DNA from 3 places in the Actinomadura sp. 3N508 genome. Region 1 is predicted to be linked to each of the others. Evidence: riboswitches for the same ligand, from Rfam matches in the RefSeq annotation. Region 1 holds a riboswitch; each other region holds the start of a gene.
What was found. Region 1 has a riboswitch for cyclic di-AMP ahead of ACH34S_RS38720 (NlpC/P60 family protein). Riboswitches for the same ligand answer to the same signal wherever they lie in the genome.
Positions count from the first base shown of each region.

Region 2: linked by a shared signal. The riboswitch ahead of ACH34S_RS26060 (glycoside hydrolase family 25 protein) and the one ahead of ACH34S_RS38720 (NlpC/P60 family protein) in region 1 are both predicted to bind cyclic di-AMP.
Region 3: linked by a shared signal. The riboswitch ahead of ACH34S_RS14865 (CHAP domain-containing protein) and the one ahead of ACH34S_RS38720 (NlpC/P60 family protein) in region 1 are both predicted to bind cyclic di-AMP.

Region 1 is NZ_JBIRAX010000017.1:12,574-17,099, forward strand. It holds gene ACH34S_RS38705 (RDD family protein) at 128-358, opposite strand; gene ACH34S_RS38710 (RDD family protein) at 363-1,193, opposite strand; gene ACH34S_RS38715 (amino-acid N-acetyltransferase) at 1,198-1,719, opposite strand; cyclic di-AMP (ydaO/yuaA leader) riboswitch at 2,013-2,196, shown strand; gene ACH34S_RS38720 (NlpC/P60 family protein) at 2,293-3,237, shown strand; gene ACH34S_RS38725 (LuxR C-terminal-related transcriptional regulator) at 4,095-4,325, opposite strand.
Region 2 is NZ_JBIRAX010000007.1:374,253-378,778, reverse strand. It holds gene ACH34S_RS26080 (FadR/GntR family transcriptional regulator) at 1-61, opposite strand, end outside; gene ACH34S_RS26075 (hypothetical protein) at 147-332, opposite strand; gene ACH34S_RS26070 (sensor histidine kinase) at 435-1,580, shown strand; gene ACH34S_RS26065 (response regulator) at 1,583-2,212, shown strand; cyclic di-AMP (ydaO/yuaA leader) riboswitch at 2,326-2,467, shown strand; gene ACH34S_RS26060 (glycoside hydrolase family 25 protein) at 2,530-3,276, shown strand; gene ACH34S_RS26055 (hypothetical protein) at 3,381-3,854, opposite strand; gene lhgO (L-2-hydroxyglutarate oxidase) at 4,024-4,526, shown strand, end outside.
Region 3 is NZ_JBIRAX010000003.1:764,032-768,557, reverse strand. It holds gene ACH34S_RS14875 (M48 family metallopeptidase) at 1-677, opposite strand, end outside; gene ACH34S_RS14870 (hypothetical protein) at 674-1,969, opposite strand; gene ACH34S_RS14865 (CHAP domain-containing protein) at 2,012-2,833, opposite strand; cyclic di-AMP (ydaO/yuaA leader) riboswitch at 2,843-3,014, opposite strand; cyclic di-AMP (ydaO/yuaA leader) riboswitch at 3,143-3,344, opposite strand; gene ACH34S_RS14860 (NlpC/P60 family protein) at 3,842-4,526, opposite strand, start outside.

The sequences.
Region 1 (4,526 bases):
AACTCAGCGTCCGTGCCTGCTCCAGCCTCGGTTCCCGCTGACATCAGTTCAGAGCTCGTCTCAGCGCCGGTCCTTCCGGATGTCGAGAAAGGGGCGGCGGCCGTGCCTGGGACGGCGATGGCGACTTCTATGCCGGTATGCCGGCAACGCGCTTGCCGAGTGTCCGGCCCCAGAGGGCGAGTTGGATCGCCTCGTAGAGCAGCATGCAAGCGGCCAATGCCGGTGGGGCGACGACGTCCACCGAGGGCCCGGACACCACTGCGCGGACGACGAGCATGACGGGCACACCGACGATGAGGGTGTCGACGATGCGAGCCAGGAGGCGCTGGCCCGGCTCGGCGAGCGTTGCCTCCCTCACGGGCCTACTCCGCGTATTCGGCGTACTCGTCGTATCCGACCCGCTCATCGATGACAAGAGTCCCGGCCAAGCGGTCGTGGAGGGCCTGGTGCAGGGGCTGGTCCCAGATCGCCCAGAGGTACGCCATCAACGCGCCCGCCCAGACCAGAACCATCCCGTACGCGGCGTAGTCCCAGACCATCACTGCGATGGCGAGGAAGAAGAAAACGCCGATCTGGTAGCCCACGTGGACGATCCCTGCACGCCAAATGGCTTGCGTGGTGGTCAGCGGTTGCCCGGCTGGTGCCTGAACGATGCCGATGCCCATGATGCGCTTGCCGAGCGTCCGCCCGGACATGGACAGCTGGACCGCCTCGTAGAGAAGCGGCAGGACCGACAGGACACAGAAGAGGGTAAAGATGATGGGCCAGTTCCACACACCCCCCTCGTCCTCGGTCTTGCTGCCGGCTTTGCCCAAGCCGAACGCACCGACCGTGATCGGCAGGACGAGCGCGAACCCGAAGACCGCAACAAGCCCGTTGTCGATAAGCCGCGCGGCTGCACGGCGGAGTATCGGCGCCAGTGCCGGCTCGCCGCCTCCGTACTCGTCATAGGACGCGTCGTACTGCTCGTTGTACGGCTCGTCGTACGCCGGTTGCTGCCCCCACTGCTGCTGTTGTGGCGGCTGCTGCTGCCATTGCTGCTGAGTGGGCCTCTGCTGCGGTGGCCTTTGGGGCTGCTGCTGCGGCTGCTGCGGTTGCTGCCTAGGAGGACCTTGGTACGGAGGTGGCGGGCCGTAGGAGCCCTGCCCCTGCTGCGGTGGGTACCGCCGCCCGCGGTCCTGGGAATCGCTCATCGGGTCAGTCCTCCAGGCGAAGCAACATCCGGGTGTTGCCCAACGTATTGGGCTTGACCCGATCGAGGTTCAAGAACTCTGCAACGCCTTCGTCGTAGGAGCGGAGAAGCTCCTCGTACACCTCTGGCGCTACCGGAGTCCCCAGGATCTGCTGGAAGCCATGGCGCGCGAAGAACTCCATCTCGAAGGTAAGGCAGAAGACCCGCCGCACGCCGAGTTCCCTAGCGGTCTCCAGCAGACGGGTGACAATTCGGTGGCCGATGCCGCGCCCGCCGTACTCCTTGTCCACGGCGACTGAGCGGACCTCCGCGAGGTCCTCCCACATCACGTGCAGCGCGCCGCAGGCGACGACCCGTCCCGGTGTCCCGTGCTGCATGTCCTCGGCGACCCAGAACTCCTGGACGTCCTCGTACAGCTTCACCGTGGACTTCTTCAGCATGCGTCGACCCGACCCGGCGTACAGATCGACCAGCCTTCGGATCTCCTGAACGTCGGCGGTACGCGCTCGCCGGATCACGACCTCCACAAACAGGCGAGATTATCGAACGTTGCGCCTTTACCGACTGCCGGTGGGTCTCTGCATGCGGCGACACCAAGGCCAAGTGACTAGATATAAGCGACTAGGCATTGCCGACCGGCGCCTAAAAAGTGAGCAAGAACACACGGAGGTGACGGGGGCGCAGCGGACGGACCGGCGTGGACGTGCGTCACCACCTGCGATTTCACAGGTTCTGGTTGGCATCCAATGCGGCTTCCGTTAGTGTCCTGCGCTGACGTCGGCCTACCGCAGGACGGAGGCCGCACCGCCGAGTCCGCGGGTCGCAACCAGCGCCCCGAGGAGCCGGGGACCCACTTCCGGAGCGTTCGGGGATCGCCCCCAAGGCGCACACCGCGAGGGGTGAATCCGTAGCCCGTGTGGAACCGATCCACACGCGCGCCTGCGGACGGGCTGCTCCAGCCCCAACCCGTCAGCTAACTCGGTAGGCGGACGAGGAGAGGAGAATTCGTGGAGCCATCGCGCCCTGCTTCCTTTTCACGATCTGCTCGTTCGAGCTCCCGGCGACCGTCGCCGGGCCGGACGACGACCGCCCGGCTCCGTGTGCGGGCGATCACCGTGGCCGGTGTCCTCGCCGCCGCCGTCACGGTCGCACCACTCACGACCGGGGTGGCGCACGCCGACCCTGAGCCGTCCACCAAGGAACTCAGAGCGAAGGCCCTCAAACTCGCCGACCAGCTGGAGCAGCTCACCGAGCAGTACAACGGGCTGAAGGTCAAACTCGCCCAGTCGCAGCGTGCCGCCAAGGTCGCCACAGAGAACGCCCAGCGGCAGGAGAAGACTCTCGAGAGCATCCGCCAGAAGGTCGGTGAACTGGCCGCCACCAGCTACATGCAGGGCGGTTCCGACCCGACGGTTTCGTTCGTCGCCTCCCAGGACCCGCAGTCCGTCCTCGACCAGGCCGCCACGCTCAACTACTTCGCCAAGCGGGACAGCAGCAAAGTCCTCGGTCTGATGCAGGCCATGCAGGCCGCGCAGCGCGCCCGCAAGTCCGCGGACGAGCGCGCCAAGCAGGTACAGGCGCTGCGCACACAACTCGACTCGCAGCGCAAGAAGGTCACCGCCACCTACGAGAAGGTCCGCGGGACCCTCGTCAAGAGGGACCCCACCCAGCTCGCCAAGCTCCCCGTCGTCGGCACCGGTAAGGGCGCGCAGGCACTGCGCTACGCGATGAGCAAAATCGGTGTCCCATACGTCTGGGGCGCCGCAGGGCCGAACTCCTTCGACTGCTCAGGCCTGACGATGTGGGCCTACAAGCAGGTCGGCATCAACCTGCCGCACTACACCGGCGCCCAGTGGAACGCCGGCACCCACGTGTCCCGCAGCGAGCTCCAGCCGGGCGACCTGGTGTTCTTCTACTCGGACCTGCACCACATGGGGATCTACGTCGGCGGCGGCAAGATGCTCCACGCGCCCCAGACCGGCGACGTCGTGAAGATCGCGTCCATGTCCGGACGCCCCTACGCCGGCGCCGTCCGAGTCGCCTGACGGGCGGTCGGGGTCACCTGGCTCCAGCGCCTGCCGACGCGACTCGAGGCATCCGGCGATCACGTCCCAGGAACGGCGATCACGGGACAATCGCCCTCGAACGCGACAGCACTCGAACACCACGCACATCATCTCGCCATGCGGGCAGGATCGGCCCCCATCCACCACCGCACAAGGCCGTCCCGGCGCGGCACGCATTACCCGACTGTTCTGAGTACGTGCATGGGCGTCCTCCAGGTTCGGCATGGACGGCATCAACCTCGTCCAACCGCAATTCCCGCACGCACGGCGTAATGGCGGCCGTCAAGGCGGCTCTCCTGAGTTCCCCGCCCGGACGGCCCCACGACGCTCGGTGGATACCCCTGAGCGCTCGCGTACGGGCCGTGTGACAGTTGTCACGGCGGTCACTGGGGGCGACTGGGGGACGCTCGCTCGGAGGGGCGAACGGCCGCCTGAGGCCGCCTGAGTGCGCGGAGCGCCAGGGGCGCGGAGGCACCTAGGTCGAAGGCAGATGCGCGAGCGCGGAAGCGGGGGAGCGTCCGGCGGCAGAGTCCCCGCGACCTCGTGAGCTGGCGCGGGGTGCGGCGGGGCGGGGCGCGTGTGCGTGTGCCTCGTGAGGGCGACCTCGGCCGGATGTGGACGGGTGCCGAAAAAATTGAGAGCGCGCTTAATCCAGAGCGCGCTCAAGGGGATCTACGGCGTGGTTTGAACACCGTCCGCGGCGACGCCTCCTGCAGGGACCTACCTGTCAGGACGCGGGCGCCGCCGCTGCGGGGTCGGACGGGGGGTTCTGAAGATTCGCCGCCTGGGTTCTTGTGACGCTCGCCGTCCCCGGGCGAGCGTCCTGGGGGTCGCTGCTAGATGAGCTGCCTTCGGGCCGCCCACACCACGGCCTCGATAGGGGTGTTGACCTCCAGCCGGTCGCAGATGGTCCGCAACCGGCGTCGCAAGGTTCGTGCGCTCAACTCCAGCTTGCGTGCCGCCACATCGGCGGTGACACCGCTGGCGATCTGGGCGAGCAACCGGATCTCCTCCTCGCTCAGCCCGAAATCGTCGGTGCCACGACGTGCGAGTGTGGCCTGTTCCACTCCGTCCTCCCTCGTCCGTGGTGATGACCGCGGGGATGCAGCCGTCCGCTGCACAGGCACGGGTTGGCCTCGATCTGTACGCGCGTTGGGTTGCCGGGTCCGGAGCCCCTCCGGACTTAGATCATCGGGTTCCTGTTCTGTCTCACGCGCTTGGCCGGAGGTGGCCGTTGGGCCGATTGCTGGGTCGCACGGGGGAACTCC
Region 2 (4,526 bases), on a different contig from region 1:
TCGTACGCTCGACCGCGGTGAACCCGCCCATGCCGGGGGACGCCTCGTACTTGGCGGTCATGACCTTCGCTCCTCCGCTGGGCGCGCCGCGACCTACGGACATGCGTCACTGGCGGCGAAAGCAGCATACCAGCACATGTGACATGTCAGGCCACTGCATTTCCAAGTCCCGGCCAACTTCGAGACAGGCCCTGGCCGGCGCCCGCGTCCAGCAGGTGGGCGACCACCTGCTGGTGGTTCGGGCCGCCGTCGCCGAGGATGATCGCCTCCAGCAGCGCGGTCCAGCCGAGGTCGTTCACGTGGTCGACCTTGATGGACGTCGTCCGCAGCACTTCCCGCACGTAGGCGGCGCGGCCGGATCAATCGATCGGCTGATGCGCGGCCCGCCGGGGCGGGCGAGGCTTGCGCCGATGCGGGACGGGGAGACAGGGGACGTGACCAGGACCGAAGGCCGGATCCGGCTGGCGATGCACGCCGGGTTCTTCCTGCTGCTGGCCGCGTCCGCGTCCCGGTTCGTGGCCGGGCACGGGCTGGACGGCGCCACGCCGCTGGTGCTCACGCTCACGGGGGTGCTCGGCGCCGGTTACGCGCTCGGCGTCGCCTTCTGGGACGCGCTCGGCCGCCACGGGCGCCTCGCCTGGCTGGGCGCCGTGGTCGCGTGCTGGCTGGCGCTGGTCGGCGCCGCCCCGAGCTTCGCCTGGTGCGCGGTCCCGCTGTTCTTCGCCGCGCTGCGGCTGCTGTCGCCGCGCGCCGCCATCGCCGCCGTCGTGGTGATCACCGGTGCGGTGATCTTCGCGGGCCTCTACCTCGCGGACCGCGTGGACCCGAGCCTGGTGCTCGCCCCGATCGCGGTCGCCGCGATGGCCGCCGTCATCTTCCTGGAGCTGCAGCGGCTCGTCGGCGAGCTCGTCCGCACCCGCGGCGAGCTGGCCGACACGCAGCGCGCGGCGGGCGTCCTGGAGGAGCGCGAACGGCTGTCCCGCGAGATCCACGACACGCTCGCGCAGGGCCTGGCCAGCATGGAGATCCTGCTCCAGGCGGCCGACCGGCAGTGGGACACCTCGCCGGCGGACGCCCGCCGCCATCTGCGGCAGGCCGCCGACGCCGCCGCCGCGAACCTTGACGAGGCGCGCCATTTCGTCTGGGCGCTGGCCCCGCCCGCGCTGGCGTCCGGGTCCCTGCTCGCGGCGCTCGGCGAGCTGGCCGGGGCCGGGCCGGAGGCGGGCCCGCGGGTACGGTTCCGGACGGAGGGGGACGAGTACCCGGTGGACGTCGAGGTGCAGGCCGTGCTGCTCCGCGTCGCGCAGGGCGCCGTCGCCAACGCGCGCGAGCACGCGGACGCGGCCACGATCATGATCACGCTGACCTTTCTCGACGACGCCGTGTCCCTGGACGTCGCCGACGACGGCACCGGGTTCGACCCCGGGGCGGCCGCGTCCGCCAGGGGACGCGGGTACGGGCTCCGCGCCATGCGGGACCGGCTCGCCGAGGTCGGCGGCTCCCTCGCGGTCGAGAGCGCCCCGGGCGCCGGGACGGTCATCGCCGCCACGGTCCCCCGTGAACGGGAGCACGGGGAGTGACCGTGGTCCGGGTGACGATCGTGGACGACCATCCCGTCGTCCGGGCCGGGCTGCGCGCCCTGCTCGGCGGCGAGCCGGACCTAGAGGTGGTCGCGGAGGCGGCGGACGGCGAGGAGGCGGTCCGGCTGGCCGGGGCCGTCCCGACCGACCTCGTCCTGATGGACCTGCAGCTCGGCGCGGGCATCGACGGCGTCGAGGCGACCCGCCGCATCCTCGCGCTGCCGGACCCGCCGCGTGTCCTCGTCCTCACCACCTACGACTCCGACGCCGACATCTCCCGCGCGATCGCGGTCGGCGCGGCGGGCTACCTGCTCAAGGCGGGCCCGCCGGACGAGCTGTTCCGCGGCATCCGCACGGCCGCGCGCGGCGAGACGGCGCTGTCGCCGGGGATCGCGTCCCGGCTGATGGACCGGATGCGCGAGCCCGCCCCGTCCCTCAGCCCCCGCGAGATCGAGATCCTCGAACTGCTGGCCGAGGGCCTGTCCAACCAGCGGATCGCGCGCCGCCTGTTCATCAGCGAGGCCACCGTCAAGACGCACCTGGTGCACATCTTCGCCAAGCTCGGCGTCGACACCCGCACGGCCGCCGTCACCGTGGCCGTCGAGCGGCGCCTCATCCGCCTCCCCGGCTGACCCGGGCCCGCCAACCGATGGGTCGATGCCCGTATCAACCCATCGGTTGATTTCGCCGTTCTCGTTTGCCGCCACCCATTTCCCGTGCTTAGTGTCCGCTGCACCGGCCGAAATCCGGCCGGACGCCGAATTCCCGAAAAAGGGAAGCCGGGGACCCAGGTTCGTTAGGGGTGAATCCGCTGGTCCGCCAGCGGTAGGGCCGTCTCCTGGCCCGAACCCGTCAGCTAACCCGGCAGGCGGAAAAGGAGAGGTGGACGCCGGTGCGAACGGGCATCCAGAAAACGATGAGAACGCGCGGCCGCCGCAGAATGCTGCTGATGGGTTCGGTGCTCGCCGCCGGGGTGATCACTCCCCTGGCCGTCACCGCAGGGACCGCGGACGCGCCCGAGACCGGCACCACGGCGGGGACCGCCGCCGCACCCGTCATCGAGAAGGCGGCCCCGCCCGAGGCGAAGGCAGAGGCGCCGCCCGCGGCCGGCGCCCGCCCTTATGGGGTGGACGTCTCGCACCACGACAAGGGATTCGACTGGAGCCGGCAGAAGCCCGGTTTCGGTATCGCTAAGGCCACCGAGGGCACCGCGCACAAGGACACGACCTTCACCCGCAACTGGACCCAGATCAAGCAGAACAGCCTGGTCAGGGGTGCCTACCATTACGGGCGTCCGCAGAACGATCCCGTCCGGGAGGCCGATCACTATCTCCGGGTGGTGACGTCCGCCGGGCTGGCGAAGGGCGACCTGCTCATCCTCGACCTGGAGACCACGGACGGCCGCTCGACGCGCGAGGTGAACGACTGGGCCAAACGCTGGCTGGAACGCGTCGAGCAGAAGACCGGCGTCAAGCCGATGTTCTACAGTTCCCGTTCCTTCGCGGAGGAGCACGGCAAGGGCCTCGGCGAATACCCGCTGTGGGTCGCGCACTATGGACGGTCTCCCGGCAAGGTCAGCGCGCCTTCGCCGTGGAAGCAGTGGACCATCCACCAGTACGCGGCCACCGACCACGACCACAACGTGTCCCGCCTGTCCGCCGACCAGCTCCGCCAGCTCGGCTACAAGGCCGCCTGACCTCTGAGGCCCGATGCGGGCGGTGGCGAAGAACCGCCGCCGCCCGCATCGCCATTTCCGGCAGGGCGTCACGGCCCAAAGAGCCGTGTCAACCATTCCCCCGGCTAGAGCCCCGTCAGGCATTCGGCCAGGCGGTCGATGACCGATGTCGAGTAGGCGCTGTCGGCGTCCGGGGTGACGATCGTGACCAGGAAGAGGTCCGTGCCGACGAGCGTGACCTCGTGGGGGGCGAATCCCAGGCCGTTGTCGCCGTACGGATTCTCCAGGACCCGGGCCCTGAGCCGTGGTACCCGGCAGGGCTCGAAGCTGATCATCAATGGGCCGGTGCCGGTGGGGGACAGGTGGTAGCCGTCCTCGTCCCACCTCTGGATCATCTCCTCGTCCTCGGCGACGAGCACTTCGGCCCGGCCGGTGGGGATCTCGCGGCCCGCGCCCCAGGGGCGGAAGGACGGGTCGTCCCCCGGCTCGACCGCGACGCGCAGGTCCGGCCGGTCCCGGTGCAGCCGGTCCAGGAAGCGTCGCACGGCGCGGGACGGGGATTGCGCGCAGACGAGCACGGTGTCGTATCCGGTGATCACCCTAGGATCCAACCCTGTTCCGGCGCCCGACGCGTCCCTTGGCATCTCGACCGCCGTCGTTTACGCACCCGGAATCCCGCCGCGGCTGCCCGCCGGGACACGCATCCCCGTCTGGCGGGACGGCACCCACCGCGTCCGGTGGCCGGAGGCCGCACGTCAGGATGGACGTATGGCTGACGAGATCACCGGCATCGTCGGGGCGGGCATCATCGGGCTGGCGCTCGGCCGGGAGATCGCCGCGCGCCGCCCGGGGACGCGCGTGGTCGTGCTGGAGAAAGAGGACCGCGTCGCCGTTCACCAGACCGGCCACAACTCCGGGGTCGTCCACGCGGGCATCTACTACAGGCCCGGCAGCCTCAAAGCGGAACTGTGCACGCGCGGCAAGGCCATGCTGCGCGAGTACTGCGCGGAGCGGCGGCTCCCCTACGACGAGTGCGGCAAGCTCGTCGTCGCCGTCGACGAGGCGGACCTCGCCCGCCTGGACGACCTCGAAGCCCGCGCCGGCGTGAACGCCGTCCCCGGCATGCGGCGCCTGGACGCGGCGGGCATCCGCGAGATCGAACCGCACGCGGCGGGCCTGGCGGCGCTGCACTCCCCGCACACCGCGATCACCGACTACACGCGCATCGCGGAGTCGTTCGCCGGCGACATCACGGGCGCGGGCGGCGAGAT
Region 3 (4,526 bases), on a different contig from region 1:
GTGCGCAGCGGCCCCTGCCGCAGCGAGTGGAACTTGTTGAACACCGGCTCGACGGCGATCGGGTAGATGAACGACACCAGGACGACGAGGAGGAAGCCGCCCGTGGCGGCGCCCGTCCACCAGTAGCGCGGGAAGCGACGCACGACCGCGTACAGGAGCAGCAGCGCGATCGTGTAGATGACCCAGGTGACGGCGAGGGACTTGAGCTGGTCCGTGAGCCACGCGGGCCAGGACTGCGTCGACAGCCCGTACCGGCGCAGCACCGACTCGCTCCAGATGTCGAACGGCAGCCCGGCGGCGCGCAGCAGCGCCGTCAGCGCCAGGGTCGCGAGGACGATCCGGAGGAATCGGCGGCGGGTGCGGGCGGTGACCCAGCCGATGAACCGCGCGCCGAGCGGCGTGAAGCCCAGCGCGAAGATCAGGAGCAGGCCGGCGAGGAGGCCCGTGTAGGCGGGCGGGGTGAGGGCCGAGTCGAACGCCCTGGACCGGGCGATCTCGGACGGGGAGAAGTCGAGCGCCGGATCGCGTTCCACGCGCCCGCCGGGCACGGTGCCGGGCAGCGGGTTCCAGGGCGTCGTCAGGGCGAGGACGGCCGCGACGGCGGCGAACAGCACCCCGGCGGCGACGGCGGCGGCGATCCGCGGCGTCCGCATTCCGCCGGCCGTTCGCTCCCTCACGTGAGCTCCTTCTTCAGGTAGTCGCGCCATCGGGCGGTGAAGCCCGCCCGGGTGAGACCCAGCACCTCCCGCAGCGCGGTGGCCTCCGGGACGCGCCCGGCGGTCCGGTAGAGCCGCACGAGCGTCGCCTCACCGTACCGGTCGGCGATCATCCGGCAGGCGAGCCAGGCCTCCTGGTAGGCCTGGCTGAGGCGCGCCGAGCCGCCGGCGAACGCGCCCGAGGCGGGCAGCGCGGACGGGATCCGCCCCGCCGCCACCTCGCGGCGCAGCTCGCCCGCCGCGGCCCGGACCCCGATCTTCGACCCGCGATAGGCGACATAGTCGGCGAAGCCCTCGACGAGCCACCCCGGCGTCCTGCGGTCGCGGGCGGCGCCGGTCGCGACGTGCGTCAGCTCGTGGGTGAGGACGACGTCGCGCCCGACGTCGTTCAGTCGGCCGAAGGTGCCGGGGGAGACGATGACGCGGTCGCCGCCCGGACCCCGGCCCCCGCCGGCGGGCGGGACGATGGTCGCGAGCGCGGCGATCTCGTCGAGGCGCTGCCCGGGACCGGCGAGCGCGGACGCGAGGGCGGCGCCGGCGGGCACGAGCGCGACGGCCCGCCGCGCCCATCCCGTGCCCGCGACGTCGCTGACGACCGGCACTGCCTCGTCCAGGCGTCTCGCGATCTCGCCGAGGCCGGTGGCGTCCCCGATGACGAGGCTCGCGCGGCCCCCGACGACCGACAGGGGGCCGCCGGCCCAGATCTCGGCGTCGTCGTGGAAACCGTGGGACGAGCCGTCGCCGACGATCGTCCAGGTGCCGGAGCGCTGGGCCAGGGCCAGGTACCCGGTGCGGACCACGTCGCCTCGGTCGAAACCGCGCAGCCTGTAGCGCACATTGACGCGGACGACCGTGGCGCCGCTCTCCGCGTCCGCGGCCTGGACGGTCACGACCTGTTCGCGCCAACCGTGCAGGGGGAGCTTGCGGAGGTTGTCGTAGAGGCGGGACTGGGCGGCCTGGAACGCGGCGGGCGCGGAGCCTACCGTCGCGAGGAAGGCCGTCCGGTCACCGGACTTCACGGCCCGCGCGCGGTTGCCGAGGACGGCCGCCGCGTCACCGGCCTCGTACCGGCCCATTGCTCTGGTCTCGTGGCTCGGGGGCGTCTCTTCGCGGCCGGAGCGAGTGGCGAGGAGGCCCGTGACGCCGCCGAGAAGCACCCCGGCCCCGCCCACGCCGAGGGCCAATGCCCTGCGCCGCGTGACGGGGCCGCCGGGGCCGCCGGGGGCGTCGTCCGCGCCGGAGCCGTCTTCCATGCGCGCGATCCTATGCAGGGCGCGGGGGCGGCGAGCCGGGCGTCACGACTTGTAGTCGGGGTATCCGTAGCCGACGATGTCGCTGCTCGAGCGCTGCTTGATCCGGACCGCGTTGCCGGTGTTGCCCTCGACGGCCTCGATCGTGTCGTCGTCGACCTTCTTGATCACCATGCCGACGTGCCGGATGGCGCCGCTGGACTTGCGGCCGTCCCACGCGAAGAAGACGATCGCGCCGGGCCTGGGCTCGGTGCCCCAGCGGCCGTTGGCCTGGAACCAGCGGGCGTGGGCGACGGTCCAGGCGTCGCTGCCGATCTGGTCGGTGAAGCCGATCTGCTCGCCGATCCAGGAGATGAACATGTCGCACCAGTTCGCGTCGCCGTAGCCGCCGAGGGAGCCGCCGTCGCGTGCGAGCGTCTCCTGCGCGCGGGACGTACCCATGTACCACTTCTGGAACTTGGTCTCGCCGCCGCCGTTCTCCGCGATCCCCACCTGCGACCTGGCGAGCCTGATGGCCTCCGCGGCGGTGGGCCGCGATTTCGCGGCCGCCTTTCCGGCCGGCTTCGCCGGTGCACCGCCGCCCTTGGCGGTCGCGTTCTTCCTGGTGCTGTTCCTGCGGTTCGGCTCGTCCTTCTTGTGGTCCTTGGACGCGGTCACGCGCGCGTCCTTCCCGGTGGCCGCCATCTCGGAGGACGTGTTCGTGGCGGGCAGCGGCCCGAACGGCAATACCGACGCGTGCGCGGTGGCCGCGGCGGTGCCGAGGACGGCGGCGCCGACGACGACGCCGCCGGTCGCCCGCCATGTGATGGTCCGGGTGCTGGGCTTGCGGTGCCTGCCCGGGGTCTTCTTGCGGTTGATGCCTGGCACGGGGGGATCTCCTCGACTTCCATGCCGCCTACCGGGTTAGCTGACGGGTTCGGGCGTGGAAGCCGCCCTACGGCCCGCACGCGGGCAGGCCGATTCACCCCGAAAGGACACAGGTGGGTCCCCGGCTCCGCGTCCCGCCGCGCATGCGCAGGGCGGTCCGCGGACTCGGCGATGGCGGCCCGGGGGCGGGCGCGCCGGTCGGATGGGGATACTCCGGCGGGCGGATCGCCCGCGCGAAGCGCACAGGGATGAGGTGGGCGTGGTCGCACGAGGGCGACCACGCCCAGGTAACGCTGCGGGTTTCACTCCTTCGTCTCTTCCGGACGCCTACCGGGTTAGCTGACGGGTTCGGGCGAGGAAGTGGCCCTACGGCGGGCTCTCACCGGATCGTTCCGGGAGGGCGCACCGATTCACCCCGGGCGCCGGGAATTGCCGTCCAGGGACGGTCCCTGGACTCCGGCGGTTATGGGTCCCCGGTTCCGCGCGTCGGCGGATTCGGCGCTGCCGCTGCGATCCTGGGGGCGATATGGGGCCCGTGCGCGGGACCTGTCTCCCGCGTGCGAAAGAGCGGCGCCTGATGTTGTGTGCGGACGGCGGCCCGTCACCGGGACCGTCCGGCGCCTGACCCTCGGGGCCGCCGCGGCAGCGCTCTCAGCGCCATGCACGCTGCGGGCGTGCGCACGTCGGCTGGGGTCGGGCGAGGTCTGCGTGAGACCGTCGCGGCACCGTCGCGGTGCCGCGGGCGACGCGTGGAGCGCGCCGCCGGGAGGGGAGAGGCGCGTGGCTCGCGCCGCCCGTCACGCGGCGGAGGAATGCGCCGCGCGGGCCGCGGCACCTGGTGGGCGTCGCGGGGGCCACGGCGTCTGGAGGGCGCCGCGAGTGGTGACAAGGTACCAAAGCCCCAACAGAAGGCAAACCCCCACAAAATCAACAACGGACCAGGTCAAAGCCTGGTCCGTTGGTGAAGACGGTCCGTCCGGCCGCGCGAGCGGCGGGCGGAGCGGGACGTCAGGGACGCCCGGCGCCGTAGTAGTTGCTCAGGTAGTAGCCCGAGGTGATGCTCACTTCCTGGACGTTCTTGCCCGTGCTCGGGGCGTGGACCATCTTCCCGTTGCCCGCGTAGATGCCGACATGGCCGAGACCGCTGAAGAACACCAGGTCGCCGGGCTGCAGGTCGCTCTTGTCCACCCGCCTGGTGGCGGCGTACTGGGAGTTGGTGGTGCGGGTGATGCTGACGCCCGCCGCCCCCCATGCCTTCATGGTCAGGCCGGAGCAGTCGTAGGTGCCGGGGCCCTCGGCGCCGTACTGGTACGGCTTGCCGATCTGGGCGTAGGCGAACTGGAGCGCCGCGCGTGCCGAGCCGCTGGCGGGGCCGTTGTAGCTGCGACCGCCGCCACCGCCGCCGGAGGACGTGCCGCCGCCGAGCCGCCTGACCAGCGCCTCCTGCTTCTTGACCTTCTGGTCCAGTTCCTTCTTCTGCTTCTGCAGCTCGTCCGACTTGGACTTCACCTCGTCGTAGGCGGACTTGGCCACGGCCTGCTCGCGGCGCAGCCGCTGCGCGGTGGCGAGGAACTGGGTGAGCTGGGAGGCGCGGTCCTGCGACAGGTGCGAGAAGACCGCCGCCTGGTCGAGGACGGCCTGCGGGTCGCTGCTGCCGACGAAGCCGGTGACGTCCGTCGACTCGCCGTTCTTG